2 regions of the Pseudomonas sp. SCT genome follow, and region 1 is predicted to be linked to the other one. Evidence: predicted binding sites of a transcription regulator. Region 1 holds the regulator's gene; the other holds the start of a gene.

What was found. The regulator LexA, encoded in region 1, represses DNA repair genes until DNA is damaged. The targets are predictions, from matches to a motif close to CTGTNTNNNNANACAG.
Region 2: the regulator LexA is predicted to act here: its motif matches at 8,659-8,674, upstream of recN (DNA repair protein RecN).

Annotation. Positions count from the first base shown of each region.
Region 1 is NZ_BDJA01000003.1:511,215-522,245, forward strand. Features, by position in the region: gene BHD08_RS10865 (penicillin acylase family protein) at 1-175, opposite strand, end outside; gene BHD08_RS10870 (DUF2489 domain-containing protein) at 255-716, opposite strand; gene BHD08_RS10875 (SEC-C metal-binding domain-containing protein) at 724-912, opposite strand; gene BHD08_RS10880 (LEA type 2 family protein) at 920-1,417, opposite strand; gene BHD08_RS10885 (S-methyl-5'-thioinosine phosphorylase) at 1,564-2,301, opposite strand; gene nagZ (beta-N-acetylhexosaminidase) at 2,327-3,325, opposite strand; gene BHD08_RS10895 (L,D-transpeptidase) at 3,341-3,865, opposite strand; gene BHD08_RS10900 (TetR/AcrR family transcriptional regulator) at 3,904-4,611, opposite strand; gene lexA (transcriptional repressor LexA) at 4,820-5,428, shown strand; gene sulA (SOS-induced cell division inhibitor SulA) at 5,440-5,916, shown strand; gene BHD08_RS10915 (hypothetical protein) at 5,991-6,227, opposite strand; gene BHD08_RS10920 (DMT family transporter) at 6,429-7,268, shown strand; gene BHD08_RS10925 (DUF6586 family protein) at 7,286-7,804, opposite strand; gene topA (type I DNA topoisomerase) at 7,941-10,544, opposite strand; gene BHD08_RS10935 (DUF1653 domain-containing protein) at 10,834-11,031, opposite strand, start outside.
Region 2 is NZ_BDJA01000011.1:22,222-33,252, reverse strand. Features, by position in the region: gene carB (carbamoyl-phosphate synthase large subunit) at 1-2,240, opposite strand, end outside; gene carA (glutamine-hydrolyzing carbamoyl-phosphate synthase small subunit) at 2,413-3,561, opposite strand; gene dapB (4-hydroxy-tetrahydrodipicolinate reductase) at 3,778-4,584, opposite strand; gene dnaJ (molecular chaperone DnaJ) at 4,661-5,791, opposite strand; gene dnaK (molecular chaperone DnaK) at 5,914-7,827, opposite strand; gene grpE (nucleotide exchange factor GrpE) at 7,927-8,496, opposite strand; gene recN (DNA repair protein RecN) at 8,700-10,373, shown strand; gene fur (ferric iron uptake transcriptional regulator) at 10,431-10,835, opposite strand; gene BHD08_RS21255 (outer membrane protein assembly factor BamE) at 10,931-11,031, shown strand, end outside.

The DNA of each region.
Region 1 (11,031 bases):
TGCGCCGGATGCTCGCACTGCCTGCCAACCCGGTCAGCGGTTGAATGCCCTGTGCCGGCGGCAGACTGGCGCTGTAGCGGTTATCGAGATAGGCCTGACAACCGCCGAGGCCGGCCAGACCGAGCGCGGCCCCCAGCGTCAGGCGAACCAGGGCGAACGGCAGACGCAGAGACATCGAAGACTCCTGTGCGGGCTTGCAAAGAGGAAAGAGTGCTAACAGCTTAGAGTGCGGGCAGCGAAGAAGATCGGGGCGATCAGGCCGCGTTGCGCGATTTTGGCAGAGCTTCGTCGAGCAGCCAACGCGCCGACCGCCGTGCTTCAGCCTTGTGTTGCAATTCCAAGGCGCTGAACTGTGCTTCGTGACGCCGCCGCTCGTGCTTGTCCAACGCCTTCCAAGCAGCGTGGGTAGGCACCTGTTCGGTCGCCTCGAAGAGCTGCTGGAAGACCTGGCAACGAGGATGCTGACCCAACGCCACGTCATAATTATCGAGCAGCACCTTGATGCGGATGGCCCCCTCGATGAGCGGCAACTGACCATCCAGCAGGCAGCTGGCAAGAATCCGCAGATCCTCCGCCAGCGCGGTCTGTTGCTTGACTCGCGCCTCGACCTGCAGCCGTTCGTTGCGCCAGACGCGACGCCAGAGATAGAGCGCATAGCCGCCCAGCGCCACGATCAGCAACGCGGCTACGACGAACAGACCGAGGGCCAAAGTCATGGGGTGCTCAGGCGCCGTGACATTTCTTGTACTTTTTCTGACTGCCGCAGGGACAGGGGTCGTTGCGACCGACATCCTTCAGCGGATTGCGCACGGGCTCGTGGCTGTGATTGCAATGCGGCCCGTGGACATGATGATGGTCATGGTCGTGATCGTGGTTGCAGTCGGGACCATGCACATGCGGCTCTTGACTCATCTGGGTACTACTCCGGAATAAAGTTGCCCGGGATTATCTCGCCATCCGTGGAAATGTGCACGCGCCGCCCTGCCATCAGGCCGGTCTTCAGCTCACCTTTCAGCCGATAGCTGATCGGACGGTCCGGCTTTTCCAGCAGCCGCACGATGTACTTCATGTGCCGCCACAGGTTGGTGTGAACGGGCACCTCGTAATACTCGAAACTGTTGGCAGGGACGGTCAGCCAGCCACTGGACTCGCCGCTCGCCAACTCAACATCGTTTAGATGAACGGTATAGATCAGCCCGCGCACCGGCAGGCTGTGATCGTTGGGGTTGTCGATGCGAAAGCGCAGCATGAACTGCTGTTCGAGTAGCCTAGCCTTGACGATATCGACTTTGGTGAGGTTGACCGTAGGGTCCTTGAAATCGCCCGAGAACCAGGTCGAGCATCCGGCCATGCCACCAAGCAAGCTCAGCATCACGACTATTTTAAGAATTCTTATTGTGTGTGCCTGGCAAAACATTCCGGTACTCCAAAGGACGCCCAAGTGTAGCAAGCAGCATGCTTGCCGCAATGGGGTGCCGCCGCAAAAATACCAGTCTCAGGCCGCAATATGACAAGCACGCTTCAAGAATGTGTACCGCCTCGATAACACAGCGAAGCGACTCATCACTCCGCTAGCACTCGGGCGAGCACCTGGCGCGCTTTGCCTATCCCGGCGGAAAGCGCCGCCTCGATTTCCGCCATGGTGATCACGCCGCTCGCCTTGCCGGCCGCCGGGTTGACCACCAGAGACAGACAGGCGTATGCCAGGTCCAGTTCGCGGGCCAAGGCCGCCTCGGGCATACCGGTCATACCGACGATGTCGCAGCCATCCCGCTCCATGCGCGCGATCTCGGCGGCCGTCTCCAGCCGCGGACCCTGCGTGCAGCCGTACACCCCATGGCTGCTGAAGGCGTAACCCTCCGCGGCCAGTGCGCCGATCAGACGTGCACGCAAGGCCTCGTCGTATGGATAGCTGAAGTCGATATGGGTCACATGGTCGATGTCGCCTTCAAAGAACGTGTGCTCACGACCATAGGTGTAATCGATGATCTGATGGGGCACGCAGAAATGCCCAGAGCCCATCGCCGAATGGATACCGCCGACCGCATTCACCGCAAGAATCGCTTCGGCGCCCGCTTGCTTCAAAGCCCACAGGTTGGCGCGATAGTTCACCTGATGCGGTGGAATCCGGTGCGGATGCCCATGCCTGGCAAGAAAGAGCACCTCGCGGTCGCCATATTCGCCCCGCAAGACCTCACCGGAAGGACGCCCGTAAGGCGTATCGATGAGCTGAGCACGGTGCAACTTGAAGCCGGTCAGCTGAGTCAGGCCGGTGCCGCCGATGATCGCGTAGACAGTCATGGGTATTCCTTGAAAGAAGAGAAGGTCAGCCGATCAGCTCGGCGGCCTTCAGCGCGCCAATGGCGTCCAGCCAGCGAGGGTTCTGCTTGTACTCCGCCGCACATCCTGTGCGCCTGCGCATGCGCGCAAGCACAGGCGACGACGTAACCTGCATGCGCTGCAACGCCGCCAAGGCCAGTTCTGCAGCAGCACGATCGTTACATACCAGCCCCATGTCACAGCCCGCCATCATGGCGGCCTGGATCCGGTCAGCCGCATCGCCGACCACATGCGCACCCGCCATCGAAAGGTCGTCGCTGAAGATCACGCCCTTGAAGCCGAACTCACCGCGCAGGATGTCCTGCAGCCAGTGGCGCGAAAAGCCTGCAGGCTGGTCGTCGACCTGAGGATAGATCACATGGGCCGGCATGATCGCATCGAGCGTTCCGCTCAGCGCCTGGAAGGGAATCAGATCACAGCCGCGCAATTCATCGAGGCTTCGCTCATCCACAGGAATGGCAACATGAGAGTCCGCTTCGGCCCAGCCATGGCCGGGGAAGTGCTTGCCGGTCGCCGCCATGCCAGCTGCATGCATGCCGCGAACGAAGGCATCGATCAGCACAACGGCAGCCTGCGGATCCCCCTCGAACGCACGAGTGCCAACCACTGCACTGCGCTGATGATCAAGATCCAGCACCGGCGCGAAGCTGAAGTCCAGACCAACCGCGAGCACCTCGGTTGCCATGACCCAACCGCAGGCCTCGGCCAGCCGTGGCGCATCGGCGCAGCGCGATAGCTCTCGCATCGCCGGCAGCTTGACGAATCCCTGGCGCAGCCGCTGAACACGGCCACCCTCCTGATCCACAGCCAACAGCAGATCCGGCCGCACGGCACGAATCGAGCGGCACAGCTCGTCGACCTGACGCGGGTGCTCGATGTTGCGGGCAAACAGAATGAGCCCGCCGACCTCCGGTTGACGCAACAGGTGCCGGTCCTCGGCCGTCAGCCAGGTACCGGCGATGTCCAGCATCAGTGAACCGTGCATATGCAGAAGAAATCCTTATTCGAGTTCAGCGGCGGCCCAGTTCGGACAGGGCGCCTCGTCGATGCGCACCGGACAATGAGGCGGCACCAATGGAAAAAGTCGGAGTAGATCGGCGTTGCGCATGCGAATGCAGCCATGAGAAAGCGGTACACCCATCGGCTCGGAATCAGGAGTGCCGTGAATGTAGATGTAGCGGCGAAACGTATCGACTCGCCCCATGCGATTGCGGCCAGGCTCGCTTCCGCTAAGCCATAAAATCCGGGTCAGGATCCAGTCACGCCCTGGGAACTCCTCGTGAAGCTCCGCCGACCATACCTCGCCAGTCCAGCGTCGTCCGCGTAAAACCGCCCCCGCCGGCAGGTCGTCGCCAATGCGTGCGCGCACCTGATGCAACCCTCGCGGCGTACAGCCAGAACCGTTCAGCTCGCCAGCACCGTTAAGCGCCGTGGAAACCGGGGAACGCAGACATAGCCGTCCGCCAGCGAAACCGTAAAGCTGCTGATCGGCGATAGAAATATGCAGAAAATCGAGAGATGTCATAGCGGCTAGCTTAGCCGATCGCCCGGCCGGCTTGCAGCTCAAGCCTTCGCCGGGATCGCCACTGCATTACGCCGCGCGATCGGCTGCGCTGCTTCAAGCGTGCTGTCGTCGATGCCACTGTCGGCACGCATGCCGGCCGCCAGGAACGGCACCATCATGCGCATCACCTGTTCGATCGAGGTCCTGACACCGAAATCATTCTCGGAAATTGCGCGCAAGGCCTTGATGCCCGACATGCTGAACGCCGCTGCACCGAGCATGAAGTGCACGCGCCAGAACAGCTCGATGGGCGGTATGGCCGGCGCCGCGTCGTGCACCTTGAGCATGTAACGACGAAATACCTTGCCATACATGTCCTCCAGATAACGCCGCAGGTGACCCTGACTCTGACTGAAGGACAAGCCCAACAAGCGCATGAAGATGGACAGATCGTCGCCACTGCGCGGCTTGACTGCCAAGGCCTGCTCGACAAGGATCTCCAGCAGCTCTTCCAGCGAATCCTTCTTGTCGGTCAGCGCCTCGCGGCGATCCAGCTCACGCTCGAGACTTGCGCAGAATGGTCCGAGGAACCGCGAGAAAACCGCCTGGATCAGCGCCTTCTTCGAGCCGAAGTGGTAGTTCACCGCTGCCAGATTGACCCCAGCCTTGCTGGTGATCAGACGAAGCGAGGTTTCGGCGAAGCCTTTTTCCGCGAACAGCTGTTCCGCTGCATCAAGAATGCGCTCAACTGTTTCCGACTGCGCCATGCCCCCTCCGAAAGACAAACAACTGTTTGAAACTTACGTTTCACCGACCGGCAAGTCAACCACGAAACGCCTTGCGGCACTAGCGTCATTGTCGCAGACGCCGCCCGTGGCTGGCGAAACTGAGCAGCAGCCATTCCAGAATCATTCGTTGCCAAGGCCGGATCACTGTATATAATCCCAGTCACTGTATAAAAGAACAGAGACCGACATGATCAAGCTGACGCCTCGCCAGACGGAAATCCTTGCGTTCATCAAGCGTTGCCTGGAAGACAACGGTTATCCGCCTACCCGTGCGGAGATCGCTCAGGAGCTCGGCTTCAAGTCGCCCAACGCTGCCGAAGAACATCTCAAGGCACTTGCCCGCAAAGGTGCTATCGAGATGACGCCCGGCGCGTCCCGCGGGATACGTATTCCGGACTTCGAACCCGCTGCGTCCGAAAATGGCCTGCCGATCATCGGCCGCGTCGCTGCCGGCGCGCCGATTCTGGCGCAGCAACATGTCGAGGAATCCTGCCAGATCAGCCCGGCTTTTTTCCATCCACGCGCCGATTATCTGCTCCGTGTCCACGGCATGAGCATGAAGGACGTCGGCATTTTCGATGGCGACCTGCTGGCCGTGCACACCACCCGCGAGGCGCGCAATGGACAGATCGTAGTCGCCCGCGTCGGTGACGAAGTCACGGTGAAGCGTTTCAAGCGTGACGGCAAGAAGGTTTGGCTGTTGGCTGAAAACCCCGAGTTCGCGCCCATCGAGGTCGACCTCGAACAGCAGGAACTGGTGATAGAAGGCTTGAGTGTCGGCGTCATCCGCCGCTAAGGAGAAGGTTTATGCAGTACCAGACCAGCACTTCCCGGCCCCAACTTTCGTTGTTCGACGGCGTCATTGCGCAGAGCCTGGCACCGTTTGGCAGCCTGAAAGTGCGCAACAAACCTGAGCAGGACAAGGAGTATCTGAGCGAGTTGAGCCTGAGCGGCAGCAGTGAACACTGCCACCTGTTGCTCGCCCCAATCCTGCGCGAACTCGGCGATGCCGCTGACAGCCGCTGGCTGACACTGATCGCCCCACCTGCTTTCCTCTCGCAGAACTGGCTGCGCAAATGCGGCCTGAATCGAGAACGCATCATCCTGCTGCAACCCCGCGACGCCGAAGGTGCGCTGGAGCTCGCCTGCAAAGCGCTGGCCTCAGGTTGTAGCCATACCGTGGTCAGCTGGTTTGGCCAGCTTGAGGGCGCAACGCGCGACAAACTCCGTGCCGCGGCAAGCCTTGGCGAAGCTCAGAGCCTGAATATTCGTCTGGGATATTGAGCAAGCGGGCACAGGGAAGTGCTGCTAGGTCACGGATGTAATCCGGAAATTACTGCGTTCACGCAACAGCGCGGTCAGTGCAGAACACGTGGCTCATCATCGTCACGCTCGAAATCCCCTTCCGACATGCGCCCGGCCATCTGAACGCCGACGTTGAACATCGCCTTGGCGATCTCGACGTGCTGGCCCTGCAAGAACAGCTTGGCGTCGTCGGAAAAATCCAGCGTGACCAACACCTCTTCGTCCTCGGCACGACGGAGCACGATGCGCCCGTCAGGTAGCTCGACGATTTCCAGAAAAGATGTAGGCATTGATCAGCTCCGCGTGAAAGGCGCGGCATTGTACCAGCCGACCGTCCTCAGGACAGCCTTTGCCTACGCCGGCAGGATCTGCAGCGTGGCTGCCAGAGGGTTACGCGCGATGGCTCAGCAAAGAAAACGATGCGCCCGTGGGAATCGCCACGTAGCATGCGCTGAAAAAACGCGGACACCCTACCGCGATAAGGATTGCGCATGCGCCCCCGCACCTTGCTGCTAACCGCTCTGGCCATGCTGGCGTTCGCCGGCAATTCGATCCTGTGCCGTATCGCCTTGCGCGATACCACTATCGACCCGGCCAGCTTCACAGGGCTGCGTATCCTCGCCGGTGCGCTCACGCTGTGGCTGCTGTTGCGCCTAAGTCGGGATCGACGCTCAACCGGCGGTGACTGGCTAAGCGCGCTGGCGCTGTTCGTCTACGCCGCCAGCTTTTCCTACGCTTATATCAACCTGGATGCCGGAGCCGGCGCCCTGCTGCTGTTCGGCGCAGTGCAGTTGAGCATGCTTGCCTGGGGCGTGCTGCGCGGCGAACGCTTCAGCGCCGGACAGATTGCCGGTTTGCTGCTGGCGATGAGTGGACTGCTGATCCTGCTGCTGCCGGGAAGCCGTGCACCGGCATTGGATGGCGCACTGCTCATGCTGCTGTCCGGTGTCGCCTGGGGCATCTATTCGTTGCGCGGTCGGGGCGCGAGCAATCCTCTGGCAGCAACCGCAGGCAATTTCATCAAGGCCGTGCCATTCGCCGCAGTGCTTTCTCTCGTGATGCTTGGCCAGCAGCAATGGGACGCACCCGGGGTCGTCTATGCGTTGCTTTCCGGGGCGCTGGCCTCAGGAATCGGCTACGCCATCTGGTACGCAGCCCTTCCCGGCTTGGCTGCCATACAGGCGGCGAGCGTGCAGCTCAGCGTTCCGCTACTCACCGCCATTGCAGGGGCCCTACTGCTGGGTGAAGCGCTGACGGCAACGCTGATCATCTCAGGCGCGGCGATTCTCGGCGGCATCGCCATGGTTCTGAGCATCAGGCACCGCAGCTGATACTGCGGCACCCGCTGTCACCACTCGGTGAGCGACTCACGAAAACGTAACGCCAGGCCTTTGAGGTTCTGTCGCCAGGCTTCCAGCTCGACGCGCGACAGTGGCGGCACTTCATCCTCGACACTGACTGCCTCGATCAGCGGCTGCCGCGGATCGGTCTTGGCCTTGGCAGGAGCGCGTGGCGGCTGGAAGAGCTGCTTGTAGGCAGTAAGCAACTGTCCGAGCCAGGTGCTTGGCTGCTCCGACAATTCCAGCAATTCGGCAAGTTCCGGGCTCGGCGCAGCCTCGAGCACGCTGCGCGTCAGAAATGCCTCGACTACCGGCGCATCCGCACCAGGCGACCGATAGTAACCGGCGATCTCATGGCACAGACCAAGCAAGGCGCCGTAAAGGTGGAACAGGCAAGCCTCGCGCTCAGCCTGAATCAAGCCTTGAGAATTCATCGAGGCCGATTCTTCGGCCTTGCGCCAGCTTTCCAGTGACAAACCGGCGAAGAAGATCTTCTGGTTGGTGCGCGTGTAGAGCTCGTGAGCCATGGCATGCTCTCCGAAAGAAGATGAACAGAGAATGGACCTTCACAGGTTGCCGCACCAGATCGGCTGACGAAGCGTCAGCCGATCTGAGAAATGCGCTCGGTCCGGCCGACCCGATGGGCGGTCGACCGCAACGAAATCAGCGCTTGTCTTCGACCTTCCATTTGCCGCCGTCGTAGAACGCCTTCCAGCCGGTCGGCTTGCCGTCCACTTCGGTCTGCACGTACTGCTCCTTGGTCTTGCGGCTGAAGCGGATGACCGCGAAGCGGCCTTCCGGATCCTTCTGCGGCGCATCGAGCAGGAAGTGGTACTTGGGGTCGATCTCGTCCTTGTGCGGAATCAGCTCACGCACCAGCGGCGCGCGGGTTTCGCGATTCTTCGGGAACTGACTGGCAGCCAGGAACAGGCCGGAGGCGCCATCGCGCAGTACGTAGGTGTCGTCGACCTTCTCGCACTTGAGCTCCGGCATCTTCACCGCATCCATCTTCGGTGGCGCGGCTTCGCCATTCTTCAGCAGCTTGCGGGTGTTCTTGCACTCGGCGTTGGTGCAACCGAAGAACTTGCCGAAGCGACCAGTCTTGAGCTGCATTTCGCTGCCGCACTTGTCGCATTCCAGGCTCGGGCCTTCATAGCCCTTGATGCGGTACTGGCCCTTCTCGATCTCGTAACCGGAGCAATCGGGGTTGTTGCCGCAAATATGCAGCTTCTGCGTCTCGTCGAGCAGGTAGGCATCCATCGCGGTGCTACAGATCGGGCAGCGGTGCTTGCCCAGCAACACGCGGGATTCGGACTCACCCTCGTCATCGGCTGCGATCTCGTCACCCGGAACCAGGTTTACGGTGGACTTGCAGCGCTCCTTCGGCGGCAGGCTGTAGCCGGAGCAACCAAGGAACACGCCGGTCGAGGCGGTACGGATCATCATCGGCCGGCCGCAAACCTTGCACGGGATATCGGTCAGGGTCGGCTGGTTGGCGCGCATGCCATTCTCGCTGGCTTCGGCGACCTCGAGCTTCTTGCGGAAGTCACCGTAGAACTCGTCCAGCACGTGTTTCCAGTCGCGCTCGCCCTGAGCGACGTCGTCCAGATGCTCTTCCATGCCGGCGGTGAAGCCGTAGTCCATGAGGTTGTTGAAGCTCTCGGACAGGCGCTCGGTGACGATGTCGCCCATCTTCTCCGAGTAGAAACGGCGGTTGTGCAGCGAGACGTAACCACGATCCTGAATCGTCGAAATGATCGCCGCATAGGTCGATGGCCGGCCGATGCCACGCTTCTCCATCTCCTTGACCAGACTGGCTTCGGAATAGCGCGCCGGCGGCTTGGTGAAGTGCTGGCTCGGGTCGAGCTTGAGCAGCTTCATGTCGTCGCCCTTGTTCATTTCCGGCAGCACGTCATCCTCACCGGCCTTGCTCTGCTGCGGCATGACCTTGGTGTAACCGTCGAACTTGAGGATGCGGCCCTTGGCGCGCAGCTCGAAATCACCGGCTGCCACCGTAACGCTGGTGGAAAGGTACTGCGCCGGCGGCATCTGGCAGGCGACGAACTGACGCCAGATGAGCTCGTACAGGCGCTCGGCATCGCGCTCCATGCCTGACAGCTGAGTGGGACGCAGGTTGACGTCGGACGGGCGGATTGCCTCGTGCGCCTCCTGGGCGCCCTCCTTGCTCGAATAGACGTTGGGCTTTTCCGGCAGGTATTTGTCGCCGAACTCGTTCTCGATGAAGCCACGCACCATGCCGATGGCGTCGGCCGACAGGTTGGTAGAGTCGGTACGCATGTAGGTGATGTAGCCGGCCTCGTACAGCCGCTGGGCCATCATCATGGTCTTCTTCACGCCGAAGCCGAGGCGATTGCTCGCCGCCTGCTGCAGGGTCGAAGTGATGAAAGGTGCCGACGGCTTGCTGCTGGTCGGCTTGTCCTCACGCTTGCTGACGCTGTACTTGGCGCCCTTGAGCTTCTCGAGTGCGGCATTCGCCTGCGCCTCGTTCAGCGGTTTGAAGGCCTCACCGTTTTCGCGGGCGACCTCGAAGCGCACCTTGGCCTGCTGGGCGTTTGCCAGGTCCGCATGCACTTCCCAGTATTCTTCCGGGACGAAGGCACGGATCTCGCGCTCGCGCTCGACCACCAGCTTCACCGCCACCGATTGCACCCGGCCTGCCGAGAGACCACGGGCGATTTTCGCCCAGAGCAGCGGCGACACCATGTAGCCGACCACACGATCGAGGAAACGACGTGCCTGCTGCGCGTTGACCCGGTTCAGATCGAGATCGCCTGGCTTGGAGAACGCCTCCTGAATTGCCTTCTTGGTGATTTCGTTGAACACCACGCGCTTGTAGCGGCTGTCATCACCGCCAATCGACTCGCGCAGGTGCCAGGCGATGGCCTCCCCCTCTCTATCTAAGTCGGTTGCGAGATAGATGGTGTCGGCTTCCTTGGCCAGACGGCGCAGTTCTTCGATCACCTTTTCCTTGCCGGGCAGGATCTCGTACTTGGCTTTCCAGCCATGCTCAGGGTCGACACCCATGCGCGTAATCAGTTGACGCTTGGCCTTCTCCTTGGGCGACAGCACAGGCGCTTCGGCGGCCGCAGCCTTGCCGCGCTTGACCGGCTCCTTGTTGGCAGAGCCGCTGGTGGGAAGGTCGCGGATGTGGCCGATACTCGACTTCACCACGTACTGGTTGCCCAAATACTTGTTGATTGTCTTGGCCTTGGCCGGTGATTCCACGATGACCAGCGATTTACCCATGGAGAGGAGAGTTCCTGAATCTAGAGGTGAACAGAGGCAGCGCCTCCGGCAGTTTGAATGCCCAAACCAATCTCGGTCGGTGGGGCATCGGTGAACATTGGTGCGCGCTTTGCGAACGAGGCAGGCAAGCCAATCAGTTGCCCTTGCTCGACCATGGCCGTTCGCGAAACAGAGCACCGACTCGATGCCACGAACCAGACGCTGAGGTTTAGCTCTGCCTGAAAAGCACCGCTATATATAGTGGCGATGGACGTGAGGTCAAGCGCGAGCGAAATGGCCAAATGCCAGTTCAGCTGACAAAAAGGCTCGCCTCGGCTTCGATGAGCGCGAACCGCGGCACGGTTTCGCCATTAACCTCGACCGTTTCGGTGAACATCGACAACGGGCGTATCCAGAGCCCACGCTCCCCATACAGCGCCTGATAGAAGACTACCGGCTCTTCCGTCTCTGAGTGTCGCGCCACGGCGAACACGCGATATTCAGGGCC
Region 2 (11,031 bases), on a different contig from region 1:
CTGTCGTTGGACACCTGCACCGCTTCACGCATGTAGCGCTTGAGCTCTTCTTCCTCGTAGACGATCTCCATCGCGCGGCCGCCCAGCACGTAGGACGGACGCACCACCAGCGGATAACCGATCGCCTTGGAGGCGGCGATGGCTTCTTCTTCGCTGCGCGCGGTGGCGTTCTGCGGCTGGCGCAGATTCAGACGCTGCACCATCTGCTGGAAACGCTCACGGTCTTCAGCGCGGTCGATCGCGTCCGGACTGGTACCGATGATCGGCACGCCCGCCTCTTCCAGCGCACGGCAGATTTTCAGCGGGGTCTGGCCGCCGTACTGCACGATCACGCCCTTGGGCTGCTCGACACGGACGATTTCCAGTACGTCTTCCAGGGTTACCGGTTCGAAGTACAGGCGATCCGAGGTGTCGTAATCGGTGGAGACGGTTTCCGGGTTGCAGTTGACCATGATGGTCTCGTAACCGTCCTCACGCATCGCCAGCGCGGCGTGCACGCAGCAATAGTCGAACTCGATACCCTGGCCGATACGGTTGGGCCCACCGCCGAGGATCATGATTTTCTCGCGGCTCGACGGGTTGGCCTCGCACTCTTCCTCGTAGGTCGAATACATGTAAGCCGTGTCGGTGGCGAACTCGGCGGCGCAGGTATCGACGCGCTTATAGACCGGCAGCACCTTGAGCTTGTGGCGGTGGCTGCGCAGGTTCTTCTCGGTGACGCCCAGCAGCTTGGCCAGACGCGCATCGGAGAAACCCTTGCGCTTGAGCTTGTACATCAGATCACGGTCGATACTGGACAGACCCAGTGTCTTGACGTGTTCCTCGTCCCTGACCAGATCCTCGATCTGCACCAGGAACCACTCGTCAATCCGGGTCAGCTCGAACACTTCGGCGACCGTTTTACCGGCACGGAACGCATCGGCAACGAACCAGATGCGATCGGCGCCCGGCACGGTCAGCTCGCGCTTGAGAGTGCTCTCAGCTTCGGCATCAGCCAGATTCAGCTTCGGATCGAAACCGGTAGCACCAACTTCCAGACCACGCAGGGCTTTCTGCATGGACTCCTGGAAGGTGCGGCCGATGGCCATTACTTCACCGACCGACTTCATCTGGGTGGTCAGGCGGGCATCAGCCTTGGGGAATTTCTCGAAGGCGAAACGCGGGATCTTGGTAACGACATAGTCGATGGCCGGCTCGAACGATGCCGGGGTGCGACCACCAGTGATGTCGTTGGACAGTTCGTCGAGGGTATAACCCACAGCCAGCTTCGCCGCGATCTTGGCGATCGGGAAGCCCGTGGCCTTGGAAGCCAGTGCCGAAGAACGCGACACCCGCGGATTCATCTCGATCACCACCATGCGCCCGGTGTTCGGGCAGATGCCGAACTGCACGTTGGAGCCGCCGGTTTCCACGCCGATCTCGCGCAGCACCGCCAAGGAGGCGTTACGCAGGATCTGGTATTCCTTGTCGGTCAGGGTCTGCGCCGGGGCGACAGTGATGGAGTCGCCGGTGTGCACGCCCATCGGATCGAAGTTTTCGATGGAGCAGACGATGATGCAGTTGTCCTTCTTGTCGCGGACCACTTCCATCTCGTATTCCTTCCAGCCGATCAGCGACTCGTCGATCAGCAGCTCACTGGTCGGTGACAGATCGAGGCCGCGGGCACAGATCTCTTCGAACTCTTCACGGTTGTAGGCGATGCCGCCGCCGGTGCCGCCCATGGTGAACGACGGACGGATGATGCAGGGGAAGCCGACCTTGTCGAGGACGCCATAGGCTTCTTCCATGTTGTGCGCGATGCCGGATACCGGACAGGCCAGGCCGATGTCCTTCATCGCCTTGTCGAAGCGCGAACGATCTTCGGCTTTGTCGATGGTGTCGGCATTGGCGCCGATCATTTCGACGCCGAACTTCGCCAGCACGCCATGCTTTTCCAGGTCCAGTGCGCAGTTCAGCGCGGTCTGGCCACCCATGGTCGGCAGCAGCGCGTCAGGGCGCTCCTTTTCGATGATCTTGGCCACAGTGGCCCACTTGATCGGCTCGATGTAGGTGGCATCCGCCATCGACGGGTCGGTCATGATGGTGGCCGGGTTGGAGTTCACCAGGATGACGCGGAAGCCTTCCTCCTTCAGCGCCTTGCAAGCCTGAGCACCGGAGTAATCGAACTCGCAGGCCTGGCCAATGACGATGGGGCCGGCGCCGAGGATGAGGATGCTTTTGATATCTGTACGTTTTGGCATTTTCGTTACTCGAATCCTTAGGTCAGTCGGCGAGTCATCTTTAGAGTTACTGCGCGCCGCCTGGGCTGCGTTGCGCGGTCTCACTTCCTCGCCGTACTACCTGTACTGTCTCGTCGTTGCGTTCCGGGCGCCTTGCCCAGACCGCGCTCGCTACACTCTCAAGACGACTCGTTTACTGTCGCTTGGCCATGGTTTCGATGAAACGGTCGAACAGCGGCGCGACGTCGTGCGGGCCAGGACTCGCTTCCGGGTGGCCCTGGAAGCTGAAGGCAGCCTTGTCGGTACGCTCGATACCCTGCAGAGTGCCGTCGAACAGCGACTTGTGCGTCGCGCGCACATTGGCCGGCAGGCTCGCCTCGTCCACGGCAAAGCCATGGTTCTGGCTGGTAATCATCACCACGCCGGTCTTCAGATCCTGAACCGGATGGTTCGCGCCATGGTGGCCGTTGGGCATCTTCACGGTCTTGGCACCGGAGGCCAGCGCCAGCAGCTGGTGACCGAGGCAGATACCGAATACCGGAATGTCGGTCTCGAGCACTTCCTGAATCGCTTTGATGGCGTAGTCGCACGGCTCGGGGTCACCCGGCCCATTGGCCAGGAAGATGCCGTCCGGATTGAGCGCCAGGGCTTCGCTGGCAGGCGTCTGTGCGGGCAGCACGGTGACGCGGCACCCGCGGGCGACCAGCATGCGCAGGATGTTGTACTTCACACCGTAGTCGAAGGCGACGACGTGGTAGGGCAGCTCGCTGGCGGGAATCTCGGCATGGCCGTCATCCTTCAGGCACCAAACGCTGGAGCGCCACTCGTAACGCTCCTTGACGCTGACTTCCTTGGCCAGATCCATGCCCTTGAGGCCGGGGAAACTGCGCGCCAGCTCCAGCGCTTTCTCTTCGGTCGCATCGCTACCAGCCAAGATGCAGCCGTTCTGCGCACCCTTCTCACGCAGGATACGGGTCAGGCGGCGAGTATCGATGCCAGCGATGGCAACGGTGCCATTGGCCTTGAGGTAGTCGGGCAGGGGTTGCTTGTCGCGCCAGTTGCTGGAAATCAGCGGCAGGTCGCGAATAACCAGACCCGCAGCCCAGACTTTCCAGGACTCGGCATCTTCCGGCGTCGTGCCGGTATTGCCAACATGAGGGTAGGTGAGCGTAACGATCTGCTTGGCGTAGGAAGGATCGGTGAGGATTTCCTGATAGCCGGTCATGGCGGTGTTGAACACCACCTCACCAATGGTTTGCCCATCGGCGCCGATGGATTCGCCGCGAAAGATGCTGCCATCGGCAAGAGCCAGAATGGCTGGCGTAAGGGCTGGCTTAGTCAAGAGACCTCCCGTAGATCAAGGCTGGAGCAGACGCAGATTGTAAAAAAGCGGGATGACGTGTGAAGGTCATCCCGCTTTTTGTTTGATTCATTTCTGCGCAACTTTTAGTGGACACACTAAAGCGAGTAGCTTACAGAAAACCCTGTTTAGGGTCCAGCCAAAATGCCCGACAAGCGCACCCGGAACGAGCACCGCGCTGCCAAGCGGCGCAAAAACTCATTTCAGACCAAGCACATCCTGCATGTCATAAAGCCCAGCGGGCCTCTCATCCAACCAGAGCGCGGCACGCACTGCCCCCTTGGCGAAGGTCATGCGACTGGAGGCCTTGTGAGTGATTTCGACGCGCTCGCCGTCTGCGGCGAACAGCACGGTGTGATCACCAACCACATCCCCTGCACGCACCGTGGCGAAGCCGATGGTTTCACGCTGACGCGCCCCCGTCTGCCCCTCGCGGCCGTACACCGCAACCTTCTGCAGGTCACGCCCCAGCGCCTCGGCGATGACTTCGCCCATGCGCAGGGCGGTCCCCGAAGGCGCGTCCACCTTGTGCCGGTGATGTGCCTCGATGATCTCGATATCCACATCGTCACTCAGCACCCGCGCCGCCGTATCCAGCAGCTTGAGGCACAGATTGACGCCAACACTGAAGTTGGCCGCAAAGACGATCGGGATTTCTCTGGCCGCCGCGGCTAGGCGCTCCTTTTCTTCCGGCGAGAAGCCGGTGGTGCCAATCACCATGGCCTTGCCGGCGCGCCGACAGACCTCCAGATTCTTCAGGGTCACCGAGGGGTGGGTGAAATCGATCAGCACGTCGAACTCATCGACGGCTCGAGCAAGCTCACCTGTCAGCGGCACCCCAAGACGACCGATGGCTGCCAGCTCACCGGCATCTGCACCGACAAGCGTACTGTCCGGTCGATCGATGGCTGCCGTCAGGCCGGCCGCGCCGCCGGTCTGCTGGACCGCCTCGATCAGGGTCTTGCCCATGCGCCCGGCGGCGCCGGTCACTGCAATACGTCGCATCAAATCAGCTCCAGGCTGTGGGCCTCAGACAGCAGACGAAGGCATGCAGCCTGTCGCCCGCCACCCGCAGCCCTTGTCATACATCGCCGAAAAAGCGCTTCACACCCTCGAACCAGCCGCTGGCCTTGGGTGAATGAGAAGTGTCGCCCTGCAGGGTGCCACGGAACTCCTCAAGCATCTCGCGCTGGCGCTTGCTCAGGTTGACTGGCGTTTCGACCACCACGCGGCACATCAGGTCGCCCGCGGCACCGCCGCGAACGGGCGCGACACCCTTGCCGCGCAGGCGGAACTGTTTGCCGGTCTGCGTGCCTTCGGGGATCTTCAACTTGACGCGACCATCCAGGGTCGGCACTTCCAGCTCACCACCCAGTGCCGCATCGGCAAAGCTGATCGGCACTTCGCAGTACAGATGTTTGCCATCGCGCTGGAAGATCGCATGCTCGCGCACATTGACCACGACATACAGATCGCCGGCCGGACCACCCTGAGTGCCCGCCTCCCCCTCACCGGACAGGCGAATGCGGTCGCCGGTATCAACGCCTGGCGGAACCTTGACCGAGAGTGTCTTCTGTTCTTCGACGCGCCCCTGCCCATGGCAGCTGCCGCACGGGTCGGAAATCATCTTGCCACTGCCATGGCAGCGTGGGCAGGTCTGCTGCACCGAGAAGAAGCCCTGCTGCATGCGCACCTGACCGATGCCGCCACAGGTGGTACAGGTCACCGGACTGGTGCCCTTCTTCGCACCGGAGCCATCGCAGGTCTTGCACTCAACCAGCGTCGGCACACGGATGGTCACCGTGGTGCCGCGCACCGCCTCTTCCAGGTCGAGCTCCAGCGTGTAGCGCAGATCGCTGCCGCGCTGCGCGCCGCCACGTCCGCCGCCACGACCGCCACTGAAGAAATCACTGAATACGTCGCCGAAAATGTCGGAGAAGTTCGCTCCGCCATAGCCGGCGCCCGCTGCGCCAGCACCCATCTGCGGATCGACGCCGGCATGCCCGTACTGATCGTAGGCAGCACGCTTGCTCGGATCGGAAAGTACTTCGTAGGCCTCGTTGGCCTCCTTGAAAGCTTCCTCGGCAGCCTTGTCGCCCGGATTGCGGTCCGGGTGATGCTTCATCGCGAGGCGCCGGTAAGCCTTTTTCAGCTCCGCCTCGCTGACGCCGCGCTCGACGCCCAGCACCTCATAAAAATCGCGTTTGGCCATAACTATCCTGAACCCTCAATTTCATGCCTTCCAGACACGCCGACGCGGGAGCAAGCCCCCGCGCAGCGGTCGGGCCCGCCCGAAGGAAGTCGGGACGGGCTGGAGCGGAAGCAAGCCAGGGCTTACTTGTTGTCCTTGACCTCTTCGAACTCGGCGTCGACCACGTCGTCACCCGGCTTGCCCTGCTCGTCGGCCGGCTGACCTTCGCCCGCCTGAGCCTGCTCGGCGTACATCTTCTGCGCGACCGGAGTGGAAGCCTGGGAGACGGCAGCGATCTTCGCTTCGATCTCGGCCTTGTCGTCGCCCTTAATGGCCAGCTCCAGCTCGCCCAGCGCCTTCTCGATGGCAGCCTTGTCGTCATCGCTGGCCTTGTCACCAGCCTCGACGAGCATCTTGCGAGTGGCATGCACCAGCTGGTCGCCCTGGTTACGCGCAGTCGCCAACTCCTCGAACTTGCGGTCTTCCTCGGCATTCGCCTCGGCGTCGCGCACCATCTGCTCGATTTCTTCCTCGGACAGACCCGAGTTGGCCTTGATCACGATGGACTGCTGCTTGCCAGTAGCCTTGTCCTTGGCGGACACGTGCAGGATGCCGTTGGCGTCGATGTCGAAGGTGACCTCGATCTGCGGCATGCCTCGCGGCGCTGGCGGGATCTCGGCCAGGTCGAAGCGGCCCAGCGACTTGTTACCGGTTGCCTGCTTGCGCTCACCCTGCAGCACGTGAATGGTCACCGCGCTCTGGTTGTCGTCGGCAGTGGAGAACACCTGCGACTTCTTGGTCGGGATGGTGGTGTTCTTCTCGATCAGCGGAGTCATCACGCCACCGAGGGTCTCGATACCCAGCGTCAGCGGCGATACGTCGAGCAGCAGCACGTCCTTGACGTCACCAGCCAGAACCGCGCCCTGAATGGCAGCGCCCATGGCTACGGCTTCGTCCGGGTTGACGTCCTTGCGTGCTTCCTTGCCAAAGAACTCGGCGACCTTCTGCTGCACCAGCGGCATACGAGTCTGACCACCGACCAGGATCACGTCGTCGATCTTCGAAACGTCGACGCCGGCATCCTTCAGCGCGATGCGGCAAGGCTCGATGGTGCGCTGCACCAGATCCTCGACCAGCGCCTCCAGCTTGGCACGGGAGATCTTCACGTTCAGGTGCTTCGGCCCGGTGGCGTCGGCGGTGATGTACGGCAGGTTGACGTCGGTCTGCTGGCTGGAGGACAGCTCGATCTTGGCCTTCTCGGCCGCTTCCTTCAGGCGCTGCATCGCCAGCGGGTCACCCTTGAGGTTCATGCCGCTTTCTTTCTTGAATTCGTCGACGAGGTAGTCGATCAAGCGGATGTCGAAGTCCTCACCGCCGAGGAAAGTGTCGCCGTTGGTGGCCAGTACTTCGAACTGGTGCTCGCCATCGACTTCGGCGATCTCGATCACCGAAACATCGAAGGTACCGCCGCCCAGGTCATAAACGATTACGGTGTGGTCGCCCTTGGCCTTGTCCATGCCGTAAGCCAGCGCAGCCGCGGTCGGTTCGTTGATGATGCGCTTGACGTCCAGACCGGCGATGCGTCCGGCATCCTTGGTGGCCTGACGCTGGCTGTCGTTGAAGTAGGCCGGAACGGTGATCACCGCCTCGGTCACCGGCTCACCGAGGTAATCCTCGGCAGTCTTCTTCATCTTTTTCAGAATTTCAGCGGAGATCTGCGGCGGCGCCATTTTCTGGCCATTCACCTCGACCCAGGCGTCGCTGTTGTCGGCCTTGACGATCTTGTAAGGGACCATCTGAATGTCTTTCTGCACGACGTCTTCGTCAAAGCGACGACCGATCAGACGCTTCACCGCATACAGGGTGTTGTGCGGGTTGGTCACTGCCTGGCGCTTGGCCGACTGGCCAACCAGGATTTCGCCGTCGTTCGCATACGCGATGATCGACGGAGTGGTACGGCCGCCTTCGGCGTTCTCAATAACCTTGGCCTTGCCGTTTTCCAGAATCGAGACGCAGGAGTTGGTGGTTCCCAGGTCGATACCAATGATCTTGCCCATTTAATTCGCTCTCCAAATTTCGATTGGTCCGCGCCTGTTTTACCGGCTGCGGGTAACACAAAAACGCTTGGCTACCAGATGGGGGTCGGCAACCGGATTTCAAGCCTTCTCATCAATCGAAGGCGGCGCATCGGCGGGCGCCTTGCTGACGACGACCATCGCCGGACGCAGCAGGCGACCGTTGAGCAGGTAACCTTTTTGGAACACCTTGAGCACACTGCCCGGCTCGACATGGGTGCTCTCTTCCATGGCCATGGCCTGGTGATGCTCAGGGTTGAACGGCTCGCCATGCGGATCGAGCTGCTCGAGCTGGTGACGCGCAAGGGTGTCCAGCAGTAGCTTGAGGGTGAGCTCGACGCCTTCACGCATCGACTTGACCGCATCATCATCGGGGCTGGACAACTCAAGTCCACGCTCAAGGCTGTCGGCAACCGCCAACAGGTCACCAGCGAACTTCTCCAGCGCAAACTTGTGGGCCTTCTCGACATCCTGTTCGGCGCGCCGACGGATGTTCTGCAGCTCCGCCGCCACGCGCAGGGACTGGTCCTGCGCCGCTGCCAGCTGCTCTTCCAGCGATTGCACGCGTGCAGCCAGGTCCTCGGCTACGTCCGCTTCCGAATGCTCGGGCGTTTCCGGGTTCTGGTTATCCAGGTTCTGCTCGTCGGCCATGAGTCCTCCTCTCTATACGATCAGCGGGCAGCAAACCCGCGCTTGTGCCGCTATATGGGGGCGCGAAAACCGGCTTCAAGGGGCGCGGAGCAAAGTGCAGCGCGCGAAATGACGAGCGACCGCACATTCATCCACTCGCGCTTGTAGCTGCAAGGAAAACCACTGTATAAATAGCCAGCCACGCAAATATCGGGAGCCTTGCCATGCTGGTTCATCTGTCGGTACACAACTACGCCATCGTCGAGCATCTCGACCTCGAGCTGAAACGCGGCATGAGCGTCATCAGCGGTGAAACCGGCGCAGGCAAATCGATCATGCTCGATGCCCTCGGCCTGACGCTGGGCGACCGTGCCGACAGCAGCGTGGTGCGCATCGGCGCCGACAAAGCCGACATCCTTGCCAGCTTCGATCTGGAGGACATTCCCGATGCCCGCACCTGGCTCGCCGAGCGCGACATGGACAACGACGGCCCCTGCATCCTGCGGCGAGTGATCACGGCCGAAGGGCGCTCGCGCGGCTACATCAATGGCACGCCCTGCCCCCAGGGTGATCTCAAGGCGCTGGGCGAGCTCCTGATCGACATTCACAGCCAGCACGAGCATCAGTCGCTGCTGAAGACGGACACCCACCGACGCCTGCTCGATGAGTTCAGCGGCAGCCAGGAACTGGCGCGCCAGGTACAACTGGCTGCGCAACGCTGGCGACAGACCCGCCAGACGCTGGAACGACTGAGTAACAGCGGCGACGAACAACGCGCCCGTCATCAGCTGCTCAGCTACCAGCTCGAAGAACTGGAAAATCTCGCGCTTGGCGAAAACGAGCTGGAGCAACTGGAGCAGGAACACAGGAACCTCGCCAACGCCGAGCAACTGCTCGGCGCCTGCCGTCAGGTCATGGAGCTGTGCAGCGAAAGCGATGCCGGTAACGTGCTGTCGGCGCTGACCAGCAGCCTGCAACGTCTGACGGCTTTCCAGAACCAGCCGCAAGCCCTCAGCGAAGCGGTCAACTTACTGGCGAGCGCGCAGATTCAGGTCGAAGAAGCCATCGGCGAACTCAACCGTTTCGTCGATCATTTCGACGCCGATCCCGAGCGGCAGCAGACGCTGGAGGAGCGCCTGGACACCATCTACACCCTTGCCCGCAAGCACCGCGTCCAACCCTCCGAGCTACCTTCGCTGCATCAGCAACTGCTGGAAGAACTCGAAGGGCTCAACGCCGACGACGAAGCAGTCGAACGACTCGGCGAAGAGCTGGCGGCCTACGCCCGGCACTATGAAGAAAAAGCCAGCGAGCTCAGCCGCATGCGCCAGGCCGCGGCGGATCAGCTGGCAAGCGCGGTGGAAGTTGAGATCCAGCGCCTCGGCATGCCCGGTGGCAGATTCAGCGTGCAGCTCAAGCCCGCAGTCGAAGGCGAACTGATGCCCTACGGGTTCGAACAGGTGGAGTTTCTGGTCAGCGCAAACCCAGGCCAGCCACTGCGACCGCTAGCCAAGGTCGCCTCGGGCGGTGAGTTATCACGCATCAGCCTGGCGATCCAGGTCATCACCGCTCAGACGTCTCACGTACCGACGCTGGTATTCGACGAAGTCGACGTTGGCATCGGCGGCCCCACCGCGGAGATCGTTGGGCAACTGCTGCGCCGCCTCGGCGAACGCGGACAGGTACTGACCGTAACCCACCTACCGCAGGTCGCCGCCCAAGGGCATCACCACCTGTTCGTGCACAAGGCTCGCGGGGCAGATGAAACCCGCACGGCCGTCGCCGAACTGGATCAGAACGGCCGTGTCGAGGAGATCGCCCGAATGCTCGGCGGCGTCGACCTTACCGAACAATCGCTGGCGCATGCACGGCAGATGGTCACCTCCGCCCAGGCTTGAGCCCGGCTGACAGGCACAAAAAAGGCGGCCGCGGCCGCCTTTTTCATGCACGGGAGATCAGTCCCTCTTGCGCACGTAGAGCACAAGGTTGTGATCAACCAGTTCGTAGCCGTGGCGCTTGACGATCTCTTTCTGCAATTTTTCGATCTCGGGATCGAAGAACTCGATGACATCACCACTGTCGACGCAGACCATGTGGTCATGGTGCCCGCTGTCGGCAAGCTCGAAGACGGCATGACCACCATCGAAGTTGTGCCGAACTACCAGGCCGGCCGCCTCGAACTGGGTCAGCACGCGATAGACCGTCGCCAGACCGACATCCTCACCCGCTTCCATCAACGCCTTGTAGACGTCTTCGGCACTCATGTGACGGCGATCGGTAGTGTCCAGCATCTGCAGGATCTTCACCCGCGGCAGAGTTACCTTGAGCCCAGCTTTACGTAGTTCGCTATTTTCGACCATGGTTGGCTTTCTCGCTGCTGCTGTTTCGCAGCCTCCTTCAATACGGGTATGATCCGGGTTCTTTGCCCAGCCAAGATAGTGGAAGTCACCCACCGATGCAAAACACCAAGCTCATGCTGACCAGCCTCACCCTCGTGGGTCTGTTCGCACTCGCCGGTTGTTCATTTCCCGGGGTTTACAAGGTCGACATTCAACA